Regions from separate parts of the Streptococcus oriscaviae genome, predicted to be linked through region 1. Evidence: predicted binding sites of a transcription regulator. Region 1 holds the regulator's gene; each other region holds the start of a gene.

Region 1 (6,586 bases):
GCCAATTGTTAACCTTCTCAAACTAGAAGAAAATGAATCCATCCAGACCATTATCAATATCAGCAAGGACCAAGAAGATGGACATTACCTCTTCTTTGCTACCCGACAAGGTGTCGTTAAACGCACCAAGGTGGCAGAATTTGACAATATCCGCCAAAACGGTCTAAAGGCTCTCAACCTCAAAGACGATGATGAGCTAATCAATGTCTTTTTAACAGATGGACAGGCTGATATTATCATGGGAACCAAGTTTGGTTATTCTGTTCGCTTCATGGAAACAGATGTACGTAACATGGGCCGTACCGCGACAGGTGTTCGTGGTGTCAATTTGCGTGAAGGTGACTGTCTGATAGGAGCGACCATGGTTGCAGATGGTCAGGAAGTTCTAGTCTTAACGGAAAAAGGTTTCGGTAAGCGTACCCCTGCTAGTGAATACCCAACTAAGGGTCGTGGCGGTAAGGGTATTAAGACTCTGAAAGTAGCAGATAAGAATGGGTACCTTGCAGGCCTGACAACAGTTTCAGGTGATGAGGACATCATGGTTATCACGGATAACGGTGTCATCATCCGAACAAGTGTAGCCAACATTTCGCAGACGGGCCGTGCAACCATGGGTGTGAAAGTCATGCGTCTAAACGACAGTTCTCGCATTGTTACCTTTGCCTTGGTTGACCCTGCAGAAGCTTCAGATACCGAAGAGGAGGCTGACGAATGACCATGGCAAGAGAAAGAAAGAGAAAGAAGAAAAGGAGTGGGTGGTGGAGGAACCTCCTAGCCCTCCTTCTGGTTCTGATTGCTCTAGCCCTCATTTTTAATACCTCAATCCGAAATTTCATCATCGCCTTAAACACAGATCGCTACCAAATCGACCAGGTGTCTGAAGGTGATATTGAAAAAAATAAGGCGGCAGAGGTGACGTTTGATTTTGATCAGGTAGAATCCATCTCTACGGAGGCCGTTTTAAAGGCCCAGTGGGATGCCCAGCAATTGCCGGTTATCGGAGGCATTGCTATTCCTGAGCTGGGAATCAACTTGCCGATATTTAAAGGTTTGTCTAACGTTGCCCTCATGTATGGGGCAGGAACCATGAAAGAAGGACAGGAGATGGGCAAACTCAATTACTCCCTTGCCAGTCACCATATTTTTGGAGTGGCAGGAGCGAGTGAAGTTCTTTTTTCACCCCTAGACAATGCCCAGCAGGGGATGAAGATTTACATCACCGATAAACAACAGGTTTACACCTATGTTATCAACAGCGTGGAAACAGTATCGCCTGAAAGTGTTGAAGTGATCGATGACCGAGAAGGAATCACAGAAATTACCTTGGTAACCTGTACGGATTACGATGCAACTGGACGGCGGATTGTAAAAGGGCAGCTAGAATCAAGCATTGCTTACAAGGATGCACCAAAGGAAATTTTGGAGCACTTCTCTAAGAAATACAATCAATATAATTATGGATAAGGGAGCAAATCAATGCTCTCTTTTTCATCTTTTTCCGAATAAATAGGTGAGGAGGAATACTATGTATCAGATTGAATTTAAGGAAGAATCCTTGTTACCGAGAGAGCGTTTGATGGAAGTGGGAGCTGAAAAGTTGAGCAATCAAGAGTTGCTAGCTATTTTTATCCGAACAGGAACCAAAAAAGAATCGGTTTCGCATGTGTCTAACAATCTTCTGGCTAGATTGGAGAACTTGGCTGCATTACGAGAATTATCTATTGAAGAATTGCAGCAATTGACAGGGATTGGGAAAGTAAAGGCCATTGAAATCAAAGCGATGATTGAGCTTGGAAAACGCATCAATCAGTCCGAGCTACGTCTGAAGGGGCAAGTATTGGGCAGTGAGAAATTAGGGCGAAAAATGATGCAGGAACTTGGTGATAAAAAACAAGAGCATCTAGTAGCTCTCTACCTCAATACTCAGAATCAAATTATCAGTCAGAAGACAATCTTTATTGGCAGTGTGAATCGTAGCATAGCTGAACCTAGGGAAATCCTTCATTATGCAGTCAAATGTATGGCAACATCCCTTATCATTGTTCACAATCATCCATCTGGTTCGGTCGATCCCAGTCGCAATGATGTAATTTTTACTGAAACATTAAAAAAGTCCTGCGAAACGCTAGGACTGGTTTTACTAGATCATTTAATTGTCGGAAGCTCAGGCTATTACAGTTTCCGTGAGGAGAGCGAGCTTTACTAGCCCTTGCGCATAAAGTAGAGAAGAGTCTGTAATTCACTTGTCAAGTCAACATATTGCACCACCACATCTTTTGGTAGAGATAGGTTGACTGGTGAGAAGCTCAAGATACCTTTGATTCCAGCTTTTACTAAAAGATCAGCAACTTCTTGAGCCTTGTTACTTGGGACAGTCAAAATGGCTGTTTGAGCCTTGGCTTCAGCATTTTTTTCTTGAATATCAGAAATACCGTATATTGGAATATTCTCATCAATGGTCCCAACCGCAGGATGGTCATCTGCTTCAAAAGCCATAACGATCCTCATTTTATTACGTTCATGAAAGCGATAGTGGAGCAGGGCACGTCCCATATTACCAACACCAATCAACATAACATTGGTAATAGAGTTGTCGTTTAAAATTTCAGCAAAAAAATCCATCAGTTTCTTGACGTCATAGCCAAAGCCGCGACGGCCTAATTCACCAAAATAAGAAAAGTCGCGTCGAACTGTTGCGGCGTCAATGCCAATTGCTTCGGCAATTTCTTTGGAACTGGCTTTTTCGATATTCCCTGCATGAAATCGTTTGAAAATACGGTAGTAAAGGGAGAGGCGTTTGGCAGTTGCTCTAGGGATGGTTGTATTTTTTTCTTTTTTCACAATCTTTTCTCCTTCTGGAATGTCTATGTCTATTCTAGTGGAAGTTTGTGAAAAATGCAACGGTTAGGTTTTAGAATATTAAAAAAACAAGATTTTTATCTTGTTTTTTTAAGTCTTCTCTCTTGATTGATAGTCTGTAAAAAGGAGTAGAGTTCACCGATTGAACCGGTGTAACCAAGGTCTTTTTCATCTTCTGTCAGTGAGAGAACCTTCAAGTAGTCAGGCAGGGTAATACAAGAAGAGAAGGCGAGAAGGATTGCATCCAAATCTTCAAATTCTTGTGATTTTGTCTGCTTGTAGGCATCTTGATATGTGAGTCGTAACATTCTTATTTGCCCACTTTTGTGAAAATTTCGCGGTCAACTAGGCTATCCATCAAGAAATAGAATTTTTCTTGAATAACCTTGTTGCTGTCTGGTTTAAAGATGTCAACCAAGCGAAGTCCAGATTTGTCTGTAATGTTGATTTTAAAACCAGTCAAATCTGAATTGATGATGATTTTCAGCAGGAAACCTTGGTTAGAGTTGGGAACTTCTTCCAACATGCGTGTCAGTTGGTAGTTGCCTACCTTGGTTTGTTCAAAGGTATTGTCGCGCAAGGTATATTTTTTGATAGCTGGGTTGATTTGGTAAGTGTAGTCACAATTTTTGAGGGTGACAGAGTGTTCAAATGCCATTTAATGGGTTCCTCCAATTATTTCTTTTAGGGTTGCGATTAGTTTGTCCAATTCATGAGTGGTTGTAGTTTCTGAGAAGCTAATGCGGATGGCTTCTTTCAGGCGTGAAGATTCTTTGCCATAGATGGCTTCTAAGACGTGGCTGGTTTGGACAACACCAGCTGTGCAGGCTGAACCACTGGAAACAGCGATACCTGCTAGATCCAGACGCATGAGCACTTGCTCGTTGAGTTGGTTTTTAAATCCGACATTTAAAATGTGTGGTAGACAGGGGCCGGATTCATTGAGATAGAAAGGAAGTCCGTCAAGTCCCTTCACCAGATAGGTTTTTAACTCTTTGATGGTCTGAAACTGTTCTTTTTGTCTGGTAGTTTGTTCCTTGAGCGCCGTTGCCATAGCAGCGATAGCAGCGATATTTTCAGTGCCTGCCCGGTGCTGATTTTCTTGCTTCCCACCATGAATGAGAGAGTCAAATTTGGCAATGCGGCTATAAAGAAAGCCAATCCCCTTAGGTCCGTGGAATTTGTGGGCAGATGCAGAAAGCAAATCAATCCCTTCTTGCTCTGGGAAAAGCGGAAGTTTTCCGATGGCTTGTACCGCATCAACATGAAATACAGCCTGATGATCAGCAAGGATGTGTCCGATTTCTTTGATAGGGAGAAGCAACCCCGTTTCGTTGTTGGCATACATGATGCTGACCAAGATGGTGTCTGGCCGTAGAGCTTCTTGGATCTGAGAGGGATGGATAGTCCCTTCAAAAGGTTCGAGATAGGTCACTTCAAATCCTAGCCGTTCTTCCAAATAGCGCATGCTATGGAGAACCGCATGATGTTCAATAGCAGTGGTAATCAAGTGTTTACCCTTGTCTTGATGAGCGAGGGCATAACCGATAATCGCTAGGTTATCTGCTTCAGAGCCACCGGATGTAAAAATAAGCTGTTCAGGTCGCACATCAAGCGTTTGAGCGATTGTTTGTCTGGACTCACGCAAGATTTGGTTAGCCTTACGGCCTAGGCCGTGGATACTTGAGGGGTTGCCGTAGTATTCTTTGGAAACGGCCATAAGGGTATTTAAAGCTTGGTCTGATAGAGCGGTTGTAGCGGCATTATCTAAATAGATCAATAACCTGCCTCCTATTTTTCTTTGTTTGGATTGTTAAAAGCAAAGAGCGGGCTGACAGGACGGCGCTCGTGGATGCGGATAATCGCATCTGCAATCAATTTACTTGCTGATAAGAAGGCAATATTCTTAGGATGGGGGTTTTTGCTGGCAACGGAATCCGTCACAAGAATTTCCTTGATAGGAGCAGCATCTAGCAGTTCGGTAGCATTTCCAGCAAAGAGACCATGGCTAGCTACGGCGTAGATTTCTGTTGCCCTGCCTTCTTTAACAATACGCGCCGCTTCAGAGAAGGTTCGGCCTGTATTGAGCATGTCGTCAATCAAGATAGCCGTCTTCCCGGTAACATCACCAATAATGTAGCCCTCAGAGCGATCGGAGTCATCCTGAGCGTAGTCAATAATAGCAAGTGGGGAGTCTAGCAGTTCCGCTAAGGCACGCGCCCGTTTAATACCAGAGTTTTTTGGGCTGACAATGACAACATCTTCTCCGCTCAAGCCTTTTTCCATATAATATCGAGCAAAAAGTGGCACAGTGAAGAGATTATCGACTGGAATATCAAAGAAACCTTGAACCTGAACAGCGTGGAGATCGAGGGTCAGCACACGATCCACACCTGCCTTGACCAGCATATTGGCAACCAACTTAGCTGTTAGCGGTTCGCGAGATTTTGCAATGCGATCCTGACGAGCGTAGCCAAAGTAAGGCATAACGACAGTCACAGTGTTGGCACTGGCACGCTTACAAGCATCGACCATAATCAAGAGTTCCCAGAGGTGATTGTTGACAGGGTAGTTGGTAGACTGGATGATATAAACATCTATCCCCCGAACACTCTCTTCAATGTTAATCTGGATTTCTCCGTCAGAGAATTGACGTGAGCTCATTTTTCCAAGAGGAATACCAGATTCTTCTGAAATTTTTTTTGCAATTTCCGGATTGGCATTGAGGGAAAAGAGCTTGATTTGTTTATCAGCATATGATTGAACCATGTCAGAATAACTCCTTTTATTAGATACTACCATTTTATCAGAAAATGAAAAAATTTTCAGTAATGAAAAATAAAAAAGCCAGCTTATTGGGCTGGCCTGAGACTGTTTGCGGTTCTTGCGACCTTGCTGCTGGCATATTTGAAGCGAATTCCCTTACTGTTCAAGTAGTCGTGAAAGGCGATTTTGCCTGAATCTGGGTCGGTTACCTCAACCTCCAGTTCATAATCATGTTGGTCGGCGTATCGATTTTCATCTAAGGCCATGAGGCCAATAGGAGTTTCTTTTTCGTAGCGGATAGTAGAAAGTTGTCCCCAGACGGCTAGTTTCTGAACAGGAACGGATGTTTGGGCAATCAACTGACAAATTTCTCCATCAGGCAGAGAGAAATTCTTAATCAGCTCCTGAGCCTCTGTGAAACTAAGGGATTGATTGTACTCATGATTGCCGATTTCCTGAGGGATTTTTAGGGTCAATTCGGCCTGCTCATCAAAGGTCCGAATCCGAAGGGACATCCGGTTCTTTTTCATATCCAGTTCTGGTGTATCGATGTAGTAGTTAATCTGGCTAACGGGTTTTACCTCTGAAAAGTCGCCTAATAGATGGGTAAATTCGGTTTCTGTCAGTAAGGTTTTATATTCGATTTCCAAATGATTCTTTTTCATAGAGTAAAACCCTTTCATGTGGTATAATAGTCCATGTGCTATTCTATCCAAAAAATAGATATTTGACAAGAAGGGAGTAGGCATGGAGTTTAACTGGGAAGAATTTTTAGACCCTTACATACAAACAGTTGGGGAACTAAAAATCAAGTTGCGCGGTATTCGCAAGCAATACCGTAAGGCCAACCGTCATTCTCCGATTGAATTTGTGACTGGTCGAGTTAAGCCGATTGAGTCTATCAAGGAGAAGATGGCCCTTCGTCATATCAAGTTGGAAAATCTTGCCCAAGATATGCAGG
Region 2 (6,586 bases), 840 kb from region 1:
TGGAAGAGCTTGAAAAAAGGCTTGATGATGAAGTAGCCAACATACCTAGGTACAAATCAAACATTCAAAAAAGACTTAAAGCTAGAGCTTTTAGAAGCGCAGCTTTAAGTCTTTTTGTTCTCCAGTCTACGGGTTGAAGACTTTTTCTCTGAAATTGATGGTACCATTGATTGCTTGAATCGTCAGTTTGTTCTTGCTGTCTTTTTTCTCCACGGTCACCTTTTCTTGGTCTTCTTGTTTGGTTACAGTTAGGTGAGCGTATTTCTCGGAGGTGAAGATACCGATGTTTTGGAAGGCTTCTTCCAGATATGGCTCCTCTTTGAAGATCTGTTGCAGGTTCAGTTCTTCCCCTCCTTGACCGGAATAGCCATAGTAGCCCATGGCTTCTACAAAAGCTTTTGGGTCAATACTTGTTGTTGCGTCAAGCCCCGTATTAGCAAGAGTTTGCTCGCTCAGGTCAACATTGGTTGCTACTAGATTGCTTTCTGAGAGGAAGGTCACCTGACCGATGATGGTTAGGTTTTGGGCTTCTAAATTTTGATAGTAGTCAATCTTTGTGGCCTCCAGACTAGAATCCTTCATGACCACATGACCGGCTTCTGAATGGACGGTCGCATTTTTCAAGACAGATTTATTCAGATAGAGATAAGGAGCCTGGACGCTGGCTTTTTCAATACTAGTATTTTCGGCTGCGATATTACCAATAAAGTCCAGCTCGGCGATGGCTACATCTGTCAAGGAAAGAAGGGCACCATATTGAGTGCCAGAAAGCTTGTTCAGCTTGCTTCCCTTGGGCAGTTCAATCTCAACGCGATATGTGGCCAAGTCGCGTGAAGCTAGGATTTCACCTCCCAGTTGCAGGATTCCTTTCACTTGCAGAGGGTCTTCTGATGCTTGTTCCAGTCTTAGAATGCCATCTTTTTCAGATACTTCAAGGACAGGTCCTAGGTAATTAGTTTGCTTGTAGTAGCGAACATGAACTTTTTGGTCAGGAGATTCTTGGATATAAAATTCCTTTGACAACCCCGTAATCTGAATTTCGCTAATCTTATTGTAGGTTTTCTCGATGAGTTCTGGCTGGCTGATGTCCTCCAGCTGAGCTACCCCACCAGAGAAAAAACCGATTCCCGCCAGTATCAAACCAGTAATTAGACTGACAAAACCAATGATGAGAGAGATGGTTAATTTCTTTTTCATGATGTTTTACCTCGCTTGAGAATCCACTGGAAGAAGGTTTTGACAAAACGCCCAGACCAGTAGGCAAAGTAGCCTGTCAGGATGTAAAGCAGGATGGCTCCACCGATGAGTGAAAGCCCACCGCCAAATCCCATGAGAAAAACAGAGAATGCTTGGGGTAACAGGGCAAAGGCTTCCCAAATCAGATAGGCTCCAAGGACAGTCAAACAGATACCAAGGCCAAAGGCTGCCAGGAGAAAGACAATAATCACTGCAATTAACCCCAAGAGGAGCAAGAGGAGCAAGAGGAGCAGTGGTAGGGTGATGGGGAGGGTCGCAACTGCCAGAATGGCTAGCCATAGCGTTTTTCTCGTTTTCCTCCATTCGTTGATGTTCTTGCCCAAGAAGAAGGCGCCGACCAACAGCAGTAGAAAGACCATCAAATAGCCCAGAAACTCTCCTGCCAGCAAGAGAAGAAGGGAGAGGGTAAACAGCACTCCCATTGCTAGCCAACTAAACCAGCGGAACAGCATTTTCTCTTTGGAAGGCTGAGACTGGTCTTCTTGAGCTTCTTCGACCTGACGGTTGAGCATATTGTTGATTAGCTCATTGGCAGCTTCCTTGGGTGTGCCCAATTCTTCGATGAGATAGGCTTCCCGTTCGGGGCCGGCCTCGTCAAAATATTCCTTGAAAAAGCCAATGGCCTCTTGGTATTCCTTATGAGGCAGTTTTTTCAGATATTTTTCCAACTGGGCCATGTATTCAGTTCTTGTCATGGCGCACGCTCCCTTCTATAATACCGTTGATGGTTGACGTATACTCATCCCAATCCGCTTTTAACTGAACCAGCTGTTCATGACCTAGCTGGGTCAAGCTGTAATATTTTCGGGTTCGACCCTGAAATTCTCTGGAGTAGGTGGCCAGAAAGTCACTTTTCTCCAGCTTTTTGAGGATGGGATAAAGGGCTGATTCCTTGATGTTGGCGACCAGCTTGATGGTTTGACAGATTTCATAACCATAGGAATCATCCGATTCCAAGATGGCCATAATCAGAAATTCCGTCAGTATGGCAGGTACAGGAAAGGCCATAGGACACCTCCGTTTAGTATGTTGAAAAAACGCATATATAAAATTTCTGTATATATAAAATATAAACCTATTCGCTCAAAAAGTCAAGTGATTATAGACAAATTTAGAAGAAAAAAAGAAAGGCCCCAAGGACCTTTCTAGCAATCGATTAGTCAATATACAATTTTGATTTGTTGCTGAGCCAGCTGTAAAGGAAACCAATCAGGATACCACCGCCGACAAAGTTGCCGAAGCCAGAGAAGAAGAAGTTAATGAGAACAGACCAAACAGTCATTCCTTCCACAGGGCCACCAAATGAGAAGAAGGCCAATGAGAAGGTAGAGAAGTTGGCGATAACGTGCTCAAAACCAAGGAAGGCAAAGATGAAGATGATAAAGATAAGGGAAATGACACGCCCTGCATCATCCTTCATCCGCATGGAGATGAAGACAGCGATATTCACGACGATGTTAGCAAAAATCCCTTCCACAAACTGGGTTAGAGGAGTCTTCATCAACTTGGCAGTCGTTGCCTGAATCAGGTAACTGTGTTCGTTCAGATGCCCTACTTGATAAGGTTGGGTGAAAGACAGCAAGTAACAGACGATTACTGCACCGACAAAGTTGAAGAAGATACAGGTTGCCAAAATTTTAAAGGCTGTTTTAGCAGGAATGACCTTTCTGTGAACGGCAGAGGTCATATACATCATATTAGAAGTACCCAGCTCAGCGTTCATGTATAAGATCATAACCAGACACCAACCGAACATGAGACCGTAGCCGAACTTGCCCAGTCCATCTACGATGTGGTTGAGTTTGTCCGCTACATAGGCAGAGATTGCCAAACCAATCGCCAGATAGACACTGGCCATAATAGCCCGAAGAGCATAGGCGAAGTAGTTGCTTTCAATCAAGTCTGCTTTTTTCTTAATACTCTTATCAATATTATAAATCAATGTATCGTGTTCTGCCATGACGATAACCTCTTCACTAAAATTTGAGATGAATCTCACAATATATGAGTATACCAGAAAAATATAAAAATAGTAAGAGATTTTGTGGAAAAAATATGAAAATCTTCAAGTAATCGTTACCAATCCGACAAGCTGTGAAAATTGTCTGTGTCTAACGAACATGATATAATGGAAAGAACCTTATCACCATCGCAGAAAGGCCCCAGTAAGGGAAGAAAAAGTATGTTAGATTCGATTCACTCTATCTTACAGGACTATCAGCCAAAAATCTTAGGCGAAAAACGCCGCTACGCTGTCCTCTTGCCCTTGATTTGGCAGGAAAACACCTGGCAGGTTCTTTATCAGGTTAGAAGCGAGTCTATCTCTCAGCCAGGGGAGGTTTCCTTTCCCGGAGGCGCCTTGGAAGAAGGAGAGAGCTATGCACAGGCGGCTGTCCGTGAAGCCAGAGAAGAACTCAATCTAAAGGACGCTGACATTGACCTTCTGGGAGAAATCGACTACTTAGTCTTTGGACAAACGACTATTCACTGCTTTGTCGGCCAGCTTAAGCTGGCTGACTGGCGACAAATCAAGCCCAATGAAGAGGTCGCACGGCTTTTCACCGTTCCGCTGGAGAGCCTGCTTGAACAGGAGCCAACCTACTATTCCCTGACTTCTACGGTAGATGCCGACAGTGCCTTTCCTTTTGATCGTATCCGTAATGGACAGGACTATCCCTTCAGTCACAATGCCCGTCGCATTCCCTTCTATGACCAACTGGGAGAAACCATCTGGGGCATGACAGCCCAGTTTACCCACCGCTTCACAGAAATCGTGAAGGAAGCTTAGTATCCAAAAGCCTTGACAGTAGCAGCTCAAGGCTTTTTATAGCTCCTATTGGCCAATTGTTTGCTGAGCTTTATCCAAGCAAATTGGAAAAGATATGAAAAACACGGACTTGTGGGGGCATTTGACGATTATGATGCGCAAGGTGTCATCCCCTAAATCTGCTAATCACGTTATTCACGTCTTCAAACAAAAAACAGTCCTTGTCTTATTATCGGACTTTGCGGCAGTGTTGAGTGAGTAAAATAAATCGCTATATTGCTGGTATTCATATGCTGGAAAGTTGTTTTAAGGAGTTCGAGCATTCTATCTCCGACCAGAAAAAGGTACTGCAAAAGAATGCAATAGTCTATCTAAAGGATTTTCACCAAAGAGCTTAGAACCGTATATCTTTAAAGAATACTTCGCAAAGTATTTACTGTAATTTTTTTCTAGAGCCGTTTGGCTCTCTTTTTCTTCCCTTCTTTTCACTAATGTGATATCTTTTCAATTGATTTACGGTTAGAAATAACTCCATCAACATTAACAAATGTTCAAAATTCCAACAGATTCTTGTTTATTTTTGATATAATGTAGAAAAACAACAAAGGATTAAACATGAATAAACGAGAACGACTAGAAGAAATTACACGATTGGTAAACAAAAAAGGCACAGTTCGAATTTCTGAAATTGTTGAATTGCTAAATGTTACTGATATGACTGTTCGACGTGATTTTATTGAATTGGAAGAGCAAGGTGTCTTAACAAAAATTCACGGTGGTGCTAGAAGTAATAAGGCTTTTCAATATCGGGAATATTCCCATTCTGAGAAACACATTCAGAATAAGGAAGCCAAGCAAGAGATAGCGGAAAGGGCTGCACAACTGATAGAAGATGGAGACACGGTATTTTTAGGTCCAGGAACAACAGTGGCCTTTCTGGCTGAGGCCATTAAAAATCCTCGCCTAACAGTCATCACAAACTGTATGCCTGTTTTTACCATCCTATCTCAAAAGAAGACCGAGGAGTTTCAAGTCTTTCTTCTGGGGGGAGAATATCGCCAAGTGACAGAATCTTTTGTAGGAGAAATTACCAATACAAGTTTAGAAAAAATGCGATTCAGCAAGATTTTCTTTTCAGGTAACGGACTTAAGGGAACTGATGTCATGACCTCCACCTTAGCGGAAGCCTATACGCAAAATATTGCCATTAAACATTCTTTAGAAAAATATCTACTGCTGGATGCCTCGAAAATTGGAAAAGATGATTTTACTTCCTTTTGTGATTTGAATGATGTAACTGCTCTAGTGACCGATATGACTGCAAAGGATGAAAATTACCAATTATTAAGTAAGCACATCGAAATGATCACTACAAAATCATAAAGTTATCAAAACCAACAGCTAAATGTTGGTTTTTTGTTTGTATACGAAAAAAATAAACAAAAATCAAACAAAAGTTGTTGACTTTATGTTTGTTTGGTTGTATAATTTAAACATAAAAAGCGAAAACGCTTTTTCTAAGTTTTGCAAAACAAAGATTTTCTGCCAAATATGGCTACAACTTTCTATTTTTGTTAGGAGATAGGTTATGACAATCATTATCGGTGCTGATCCAGCGGGTTCAAAACTAAAAGACGTTATTAAAGATTATTTGCTAGAAAAATCATATGACTTTAAAGATGTCAGTGATGGAAGTGATTTTGTTGATACAACTTTGGCAGTAGTTGCAGAAGTTAATCAACAGGAAGGAAATCTAGGCATTGTGATTGATGCTTATGGTGTTGGTCCATTTATGACCGCAACTAAAGTCAAAGGCATGATTGCTGCAGAAGTTTCAGACGAACGTTCTGCCTATATGACAAGAGGACACAACAATTCGCGTATTATTACAATCGGTAGTGAGATTGTAGGAGAAGGAATTGCTAAAAATATCGTTAAAGGATTTGTTGAAGGTGAGTATGATGGTGGCCGTCACCAAATTCGTGTCGATATGCTAAATAAAATGTGCTAATTGTTGTAAACAAAGGAGAATAAGAGATGAAAATTGCAATCGGTTGTGACCACATTGTAACCTATGAAAAAATCGCTGTGGTAGATTATTTGAAAAATCAAGGATATGAAGTGTTGGACTTTGGGACTTATGACAATGTTCGTACTCATTACCCAATCTTTGGTAAAAAAGTTGGTGAAGCAGTTGTGAGCGGGCAAGCAGATTTGGGAATTTGTATCTGTGGAACAGGTGTTGGAATCAACAATGCTGTAAACAAGGTACCTGGCGTTCGATCAGCCTTGGTTCGTGATATGACCTCCGCACTCTATGCAAAAGAAGAGTTAAATGCCAACGTCATTGGTTTTGGTGGGAAAATTACAGGTGAGTTGCTCATGTGCGACATCATTGAAGCCTTCATTAAAGCAGAATACAAACCAACTGAAGCAAACAAACGTTTGATTGAAAAGATTGCTGCAGTTGAAACGCTCAATCAAGAGCAGGCTAATCCAGAGTTCTTTACTGAATTTCTTGAAAAGTGGGATCGTGGAGAATACCACGACTAGGAGGCTCAC
Region 3 (6,586 bases), 760 kb from region 1:
ATACAAATTACAAGACTCTTCGAGTATATTAACTCAATTTCTAGCAGATGCTTTCAATACTCAAGCAAAACATGATAAATTTATTATTTTTCATACTAATAAATCTTCAACTATCCATAGTCTTATTCAACTCATGCTCTGTGAACATCTCGACAATAAAATGCAAGCTCAACTATTCTTGTTTCAATATTTACAAATATTATTGATGGAATTGATTCGGATTTACCAGGAGGAGAATATCTATCAAAACAGTTTATTAAAATTTAATTTTGCCCCAATCTTATCATATATTGATCAACATTTTAAAGATATTGATATCGCTGAAGTTGCTGATAAATTTTCTTATAATCCTAACTATTTAAGTAATAAGCTAAAGCAGGTTACAGGTAAAAGTTTTCAAAAGATTGTTCTTGAAAAAAGGTTACTCTATTCAAAGGAATTACTGAGAAATACTGACTATTCTATCGAGACAATTTCATTAGAATCTGGCTTTAATTCACCTAGTTACTTCTTTCGCCAATTCAAAAAATTCTTCGGCAAGACACCTAATGAAATGCGTAAAAATTAACCATCTATTCTTCCATAGTCATTTAATAAACTGTAAAAAGAGCATAATTATCTGTTCAGAAGTGATTGAATCCTCTCTTCTTTTAATACTATAATGAAGTAAGTAAAAATTAAAGATGGAGAGAAAATATTATGTTTAAAGGTGCTCTTTTTGATTTAGACGGTGTGATTGCGGATACTGCTCCGTTACACTTCAATGCATGGAAGCAAATTATTTTTAAGCACTTCGGGCTTAATCTCCCTGATTCTATTGAGGAAAAAACAAAAGGTGTTAGTCGAGAAGATTCTCTTCGAGTCATTTTAAAATACCTGAAAATTTCAATCTCTGATTATGACTTTATGAAACTCTGTGAAGAGAAAAATTTATTGTATGTCGAATCACTTGAAAAACTTACTCCAAAAAATATACTCCCTGGTATTGAAACATTTATTCAAGATTTACAAAGAAATGGTATTAAACTTGCTTTGGCTTCATCATCTAAAAATGGACCATATATTCTTAAAAAACTAGAACTTGATAGGTCTTTTCAAGCAATAGTTAACCCTGAAAACATTACTGAGGGTAAACCTGCACCAGATATTTTTTTAGAGGCTGCCAAATCTATCCAATGTGAACCTGAAGAATGTATTGCAATCGAAGATTCTGTGGCAGGTGTTACTGCAATAAATTCAGCAAATATTTTTTCAATCGCAGTTGGTGGAGCAGAACTCAATCATGCTAACAAAATATTCACTTCAACCAAGGACTTAACTTTATCTGAAGTAGAAAATGCATGGCAAATCCAAAAAAAATAGCTCCAATTTCAAATTAGTATTAAGCAGAGCCAACAGGCACTGCTTTTTTGAATATATTTGAAAAAAACATTTGTACTGATATAACCTATCAACCACCAATCAAACTTTTATAGCTAATGACAAAAAGTCGCTAAGAATTTCATCCTAACGACTACATTTATATTGTTTAATTATCATATTTCTCAAAACAATTCTTTATAAAATGCGATTGTTTCTTCCAAGGTTGGCATGAATGGGTTGCCTGGTGCGCAGGCATCAATCAAGGCATTCTTAAACAGGTATTTAAAGTCGAAGTCTTCTTCTTTGATGTCTAGCTCGGTCAATTTTTTCGGAATGCCAACTTTAGCGGACAATTCTTCAATTTGTGCGATGGCGTAGTCTGCGCATTCTTCATCGGATTTACCAGCAATGTCCAGTCCCAAAGCTTTTGCGACATCACGGAAGGCAGCTGGCACCCGTTTGGCATTTTCTTTCTCGATGATTGGTAAAATCATGGCACAGCAGACACCATGTGGCAGGTCATAAACAGCTCCCAGTTGGTGCGCCATGGAGTGCACATAACCCAGACCAGCATTGTTAAAGCTCATGCCACCAAGGAAAATGGCATGAACCATGGCTTCACGCGCCTCAATATCCTGACCATTTTCGACCGCACGTGGCAAGTATTCTTTGATCAGCTCGATTGCACCCATGGACAGTTTCTTGGTCACACCGTAGGCACCTGGTGTCACCAGGGCTTCAATGGCATGAGTCAAGGCATCCATACCTGTTGCGGCAGTAAGAGCCGCTGGTTTGGACAACATGAGCTCAGGGTCGTTGACAGACATCACAGCTAGACTGTTTTTGTCCACCATCACCATTTTGACCTTGCGGTCTTCGTCGGTAATCACATAGTTAATCGTAATCTCAGCTGAGGTACCTGCAGTTGTATTGATCGCTACAACTGGCAACCCTTTTTTCTCAGACTTATGAAGACCTTCATAGTCTTGCGGTTTTCCACCGTTGGTCGCCATGATGGAAATACAGCTAGCCGCATCCTGTGGAGACCCGCCGCCAACTGAGATGATAAAGTCACAGTCATTTTCCTGCAGGACAGCCAAACCATCGTAAACATTTTTACAGGTTGGGTTTGGATCCACATGACTGAAGACCACATAGTCTACACCTACTTCATCGAGTGGCTTGGTCACTTTTGCTAGAATATCACTTGTCAGCAGAAATGCATCTGTCACAAGCAGGGCTTTTTTGTAGCCCAATTCCTTGACATAACCACCGATGTCATTAACACAACCGCGACCAATCAAGTTGACCGCTGGAACGTAAAATGTTGCCATAGACAACCTCCTTTAGTTTTTTGTGAATTTATAAACAAATTATAAGTTAAATTGTTGTGTTAATAAAGAACAATTCTCATGATAAATTGTATCAAATATACAGATAGTTCATTGACAATAATAAAGACAATCCGACTTAACGTTCAAAATACATTTTCATTTTGAGATGTATATTCGATGGCTTGCACTCATTTTGTATAATTCAAACAAACTTCTATTTCAATAGTCATTAGAATTACAGGATTCAACAATAAAACCTATTTTTACGAAAAATACAAAGAAACCTTCGGCCATGGCCCGAAGGTAGAAAGAGAATAATTTCAGATTGTTATATATACAAAAAATATTCTATGTAATCAATCCCCTATTAGCAGTTCAATATCAGTGTATTTTATCTCAATTTCTTTGACTCTTCATTACTGCTTGATTTAGCTGCTCGACTATCTGATAGATGGCTTCAATCGTGACTAGTCCTGCAGTCATGTCAGAAATTTTTATCAATGGCATAGCTTCTGCCATTGAATCATAAGCCATTGCTTTATCTGTGAAATTTTCCTCATCAGTTATGTCATTAACTGTTTTATTCTCCGTTTTTTTCGGAGGCATCATTTTACTGAAAACTGCCTTCAACACTTCGCTTGCAGCAGGGTGTTCCCTGATTTCTCCGACTGTGCTTTGTGGACTAAACATAACCGGAAGTGGATTGTTATTTATTTTCAGGATTTCTTGTTGAACGATATCTCTTACAGATTTGCCTATCATAATAAGATAGTTTCCGTCTTCTACGTACCAATCATGGATTTTCTCTTCATAGTATGCAAAACTTCTCCTATCCAGTATGAAGGTTACCGTTTTAGTTTCTCCTGGCAAACAGAACACTTTTTTAAAGCCTTTTAATTCTTTTATTGGGCGGTGCACTTTTGGTTCTTCTTTAGACACATATAGTTGTACAATTTCTCGACCTGCCCTTGATCCGGTATTCGTCACATCGACAGAAACAATCAGACTTTCTTCCTTCGTAAAATCCAGACAAGATTGGCTGATATTTAAATTCTGGTATTCCCAACTTGTATAAGAGAGCCCAAAACCAAAATCAAAAAGGGTAGATATTTTCTTCTTATCGTAGTATCTATAGCCCACATAAATTCCTTCAGCATAGTTTGCTTGCTCTTTCTCTGGAAACGTCAAGCTCGTTGGTGTGTGAGATAGAGAAATTGGGAAAGTTTCGGCAAGTTTACCCGAGGGATTTCTCTCCCCAAATACTAATTTCCATGCAGCTTCAGACATTCCTTGACCAGCTGTAGAGAAATATAAGAGCGACTCAACATTCCCTAACCAAGGCATTTCTACTGGAGAACCAGAAAATAATAAGCAGATAATTGGTTTATTTAAGGCTGATAATTGTTTGAGGAGATGTTGTTGGTTTTTAGGAATTTCCAAATGCTTGCGGTCCAATCCTTCACTTTCCCAGGTATTTGGTAAGCCCAAACAAAACAGCACTGCATCAACTGTCTCAGCTGCAATCAACGCTTCTGAAATATATTGAGAATCGTCCACATCCTGTTTTAGACGGTAGCCAGGTGAATATGTGTACTCAACATCTGGATAATCGTCCTCAAGAACATTTAGCAACGTTTTGTACTTACTAGGAATGACATGACTACTACCACCGCCTTGATAACGAATGTGTTGTGCCAATCTTCCGATAATGGCAATCTTCGTATTTCGAGTTATGGGCAATGTAGAGTGTTCATTTTTTAATAATACTGCACTTTCAATCGCAGCTTCCACAGCAAGTTGATGGTGTTCCTCCTTCGAAAAAGTCGCGGTTAATTCATTTTTTATACATTTTTTCACAAGTGTCAGAATCCTCGTCACTGTTTTATCTAAAACACACTCGGCCAATTTCCCAGTTTCCACTGCTTCTATCAAAACCTTGGTGTAATAATCGCCATTAAAAGGCATTCTCAAATCAAACCCATTTTGAATTCCGACAATTTGATTATTAGTGGCTCCCCAGTCTGATAGGACGACTCCGTCATATTGCCATTCGTCCCTAAGAATTTCATTCAGTAGATGTGAATGTTCGCAACAGTATTCTCCATTGACTTTATTGTAGGCAGCCATAATGGTCCAAGGTTTTGCAATTTTTATCGCTGTTTCAAAGCTTGCCAAATATATTTCTCGTAAGGTGCGTTCATCAACCTTTGCATCTACGGTCATCCGTTGTGTTTCCTGGTTATTAACAGCAAAATGCTTGAGACTCGCCCCTATACCCATGCTTTGGATACCTAAGATTTGACTCTTTGCCATGTGTGAAGATAGATAAGGATCTTCAGAAAAATACTCGAAGTTTCTACCGCAAAGGGGACTTCGTTTGATATTGACACCCGGTCCTAACAGAATTGATACATTTTCTGCAATACACTCCTTGCCCAGTGCCTCACCTACACGCCAAATGAGGTCTTCATTCCATGAATTTGCGATGGAAGATGCTGTTGGGAAGCAGGTTGCTGGTAAACTCAAATTCATACCATATTGATCTTTTTCTTCCGACTCTTTTCGTAAGCCATGAGGACCATCTGTCATCAGAATGGCTGGAATTCCTTTCTCCTTAATCTCTTTTGTTTCCCAAAAACTAGAACCTTGACAAAGACTTGCTTTTTCTTCTAAGGTTAAACTTTTTACAATATCTTTAATTTCTTTCATTTATTTTCTCCTTGAAATTAACTAGACATCCATAGTTTTATCTTCTTATAAACTAGGTTTATATAAAACAATAAATACGAAAATATATTAAAGTAACTTAATTTGCTCACTTTAATACTTTCTATTTGTTCATAGACTTGGTAATAATGATAGAAACTGTCTTCACAAAATTGAATCAAATAATTTCTTAGTTATACCTTAGTAAACTAGGGTAAGCATCATTTCACTCGCGATTCAGATTATCCAGACTAAATACCACAGATAGAGCCGTAGACTTAGCCGAAACGAGTTCTGGTTCAATAATTGACATAACAGCTAACTGATTTTATCAAGCATGACCTTTTTGAGTTACAGTCTTATCAGTTATTAAACAGGATAAAACACTTCAACCTTCGGCTTGTAACCGAAGGTTAAAGTATAAATTCTAGATATTTTTTCCTGATAATTTTACAATTAATTCAATTACCCTTGTAGCACTTCTTTCCAATTCTACCCTTGTAATTGGGTAGGTGACTTCAGTTGAGTTCAGTGCTTTCATTAAATCTTGGAAATCGTGAACTCCACCTGGCATCATCAAATCATTGCCAGCTTTAATACTTCCCGAAGCAATTGCTGATGGATATGTATTTTTACTTTTTCCTGAAAGTCCCGCTGTTACCCAGTCTGACATGACTAAACCTTTGTATCCCCATTCTTTACGTAAAATAGTCTCTAGTATATCTTCTCTTTGAGATGCATGTTCACCATTTAATAAATTGTAGGAGGACATAACTGTTGCAGGATCACTCTCTCTGATAGCAATCTCGAACCCTTTTAGGTACAAATCACGCAATGCACGCTGACTTACAATTGAATTATTCCACATTCGGTTCGTCTCTTGGTTATTACAACAGAAATGTTTGATTGAAACCCCTAACTTATCTAGTTTTTGAACCCCGATAGTAATCGCAGCTGCCATCTTTCCACTAATCAATGGGTCTTCTGAGTAATATTCAAAATTCCTTCCGCACAAAGGATTTCGGTGAATATTCAAGGCAGGAGCCAACCAAATATGAATACCAAAAATTTTCATTTCCTTACCGACTAGATTACCAACTTGCTCTGCTAAGTCAGTATTCCAACTCTGTCCGATTGCTGTTCCGATTGGAATTGCCGAGCAATATTGTTCAAAAACTTCACCG

The links. Region 1 encodes Rex, which represses fermentation and respiration genes when NADH is low (regulators of the CRP and FNR family bind a similar motif). Its sites were predicted from a motif close to TTGTGAANTANTTCACAA; they were not measured.
Region 2: a site for Rex is predicted at 3,241-3,258, ahead of INT76_RS09075 (formate/nitrite transporter family protein). Genes of this name have one in related genera too.
Region 3: a site for Rex is predicted at 2,717-2,734, ahead of INT76_RS09415 (iron-containing alcohol dehydrogenase). Genes of this name have one in related genera too.

The regions. Positions count from the first base shown of each region.
Region 1 is NZ_CP073084.1:428,621-435,206, reverse strand. It holds gene gyrA (DNA gyrase subunit A) at 1-715, shown strand, start outside; gene INT76_RS02095 (class A sortase) at 718-1,464, shown strand; gene radC (RadC family protein) at 1,526-2,206, shown strand; gene INT76_RS02085 (redox-sensing transcriptional repressor Rex) at 2,203-2,841, opposite strand; gene INT76_RS02080 (DUF4649 family protein) at 2,937-3,167, opposite strand; gene INT76_RS02075 (DUF1831 domain-containing protein) at 3,170-3,517, opposite strand; gene INT76_RS02070 (cysteine desulfurase family protein) at 3,518-4,639, opposite strand; gene INT76_RS02065 (ribose-phosphate diphosphokinase) at 4,651-5,628, opposite strand; gene INT76_RS02060 (CYTH domain-containing protein) at 5,712-6,290, opposite strand; gene yjbM (GTP diphosphokinase) at 6,373-6,586, shown strand, end outside.
Region 2 is NZ_CP073084.1:1,790,307-1,796,892, forward strand. It holds gene INT76_RS09055 (ABC transporter permease) at 1-36, shown strand, start outside; gene INT76_RS09060 (DUF4097 family beta strand repeat-containing protein) at 127-1,197, opposite strand; gene INT76_RS09065 (DUF1700 domain-containing protein) at 1,194-1,952, opposite strand; gene INT76_RS09070 (PadR family transcriptional regulator) at 1,939-2,265, opposite strand; gene INT76_RS09075 (formate/nitrite transporter family protein) at 2,414-3,217, opposite strand; gene INT76_RS09080 (NUDIX hydrolase) at 3,440-4,045, shown strand; gene INT76_RS09085 (hypothetical protein) at 4,140-4,286, shown strand; gene INT76_RS09090 (DeoR/GlpR family DNA-binding transcription regulator) at 4,640-5,407, shown strand; gene lacA (galactose-6-phosphate isomerase subunit LacA) at 5,613-6,035, shown strand; gene lacB (galactose-6-phosphate isomerase subunit LacB) at 6,062-6,577, shown strand.
Region 3 is NZ_CP073084.1:1,863,195-1,869,780, reverse strand. It holds gene INT76_RS09425 (AraC family transcriptional regulator) at 1-568, shown strand, start outside; gene pgmB (beta-phosphoglucomutase) at 700-1,362, shown strand; gene INT76_RS09415 (iron-containing alcohol dehydrogenase) at 1,545-2,696, opposite strand; gene INT76_RS09410 (glycoside hydrolase family 3 C-terminal domain-containing protein) at 3,093-5,405, opposite strand; gene INT76_RS09405 (glycoside hydrolase family 3 N-terminal domain-containing protein) at 5,830-6,586, opposite strand, start outside.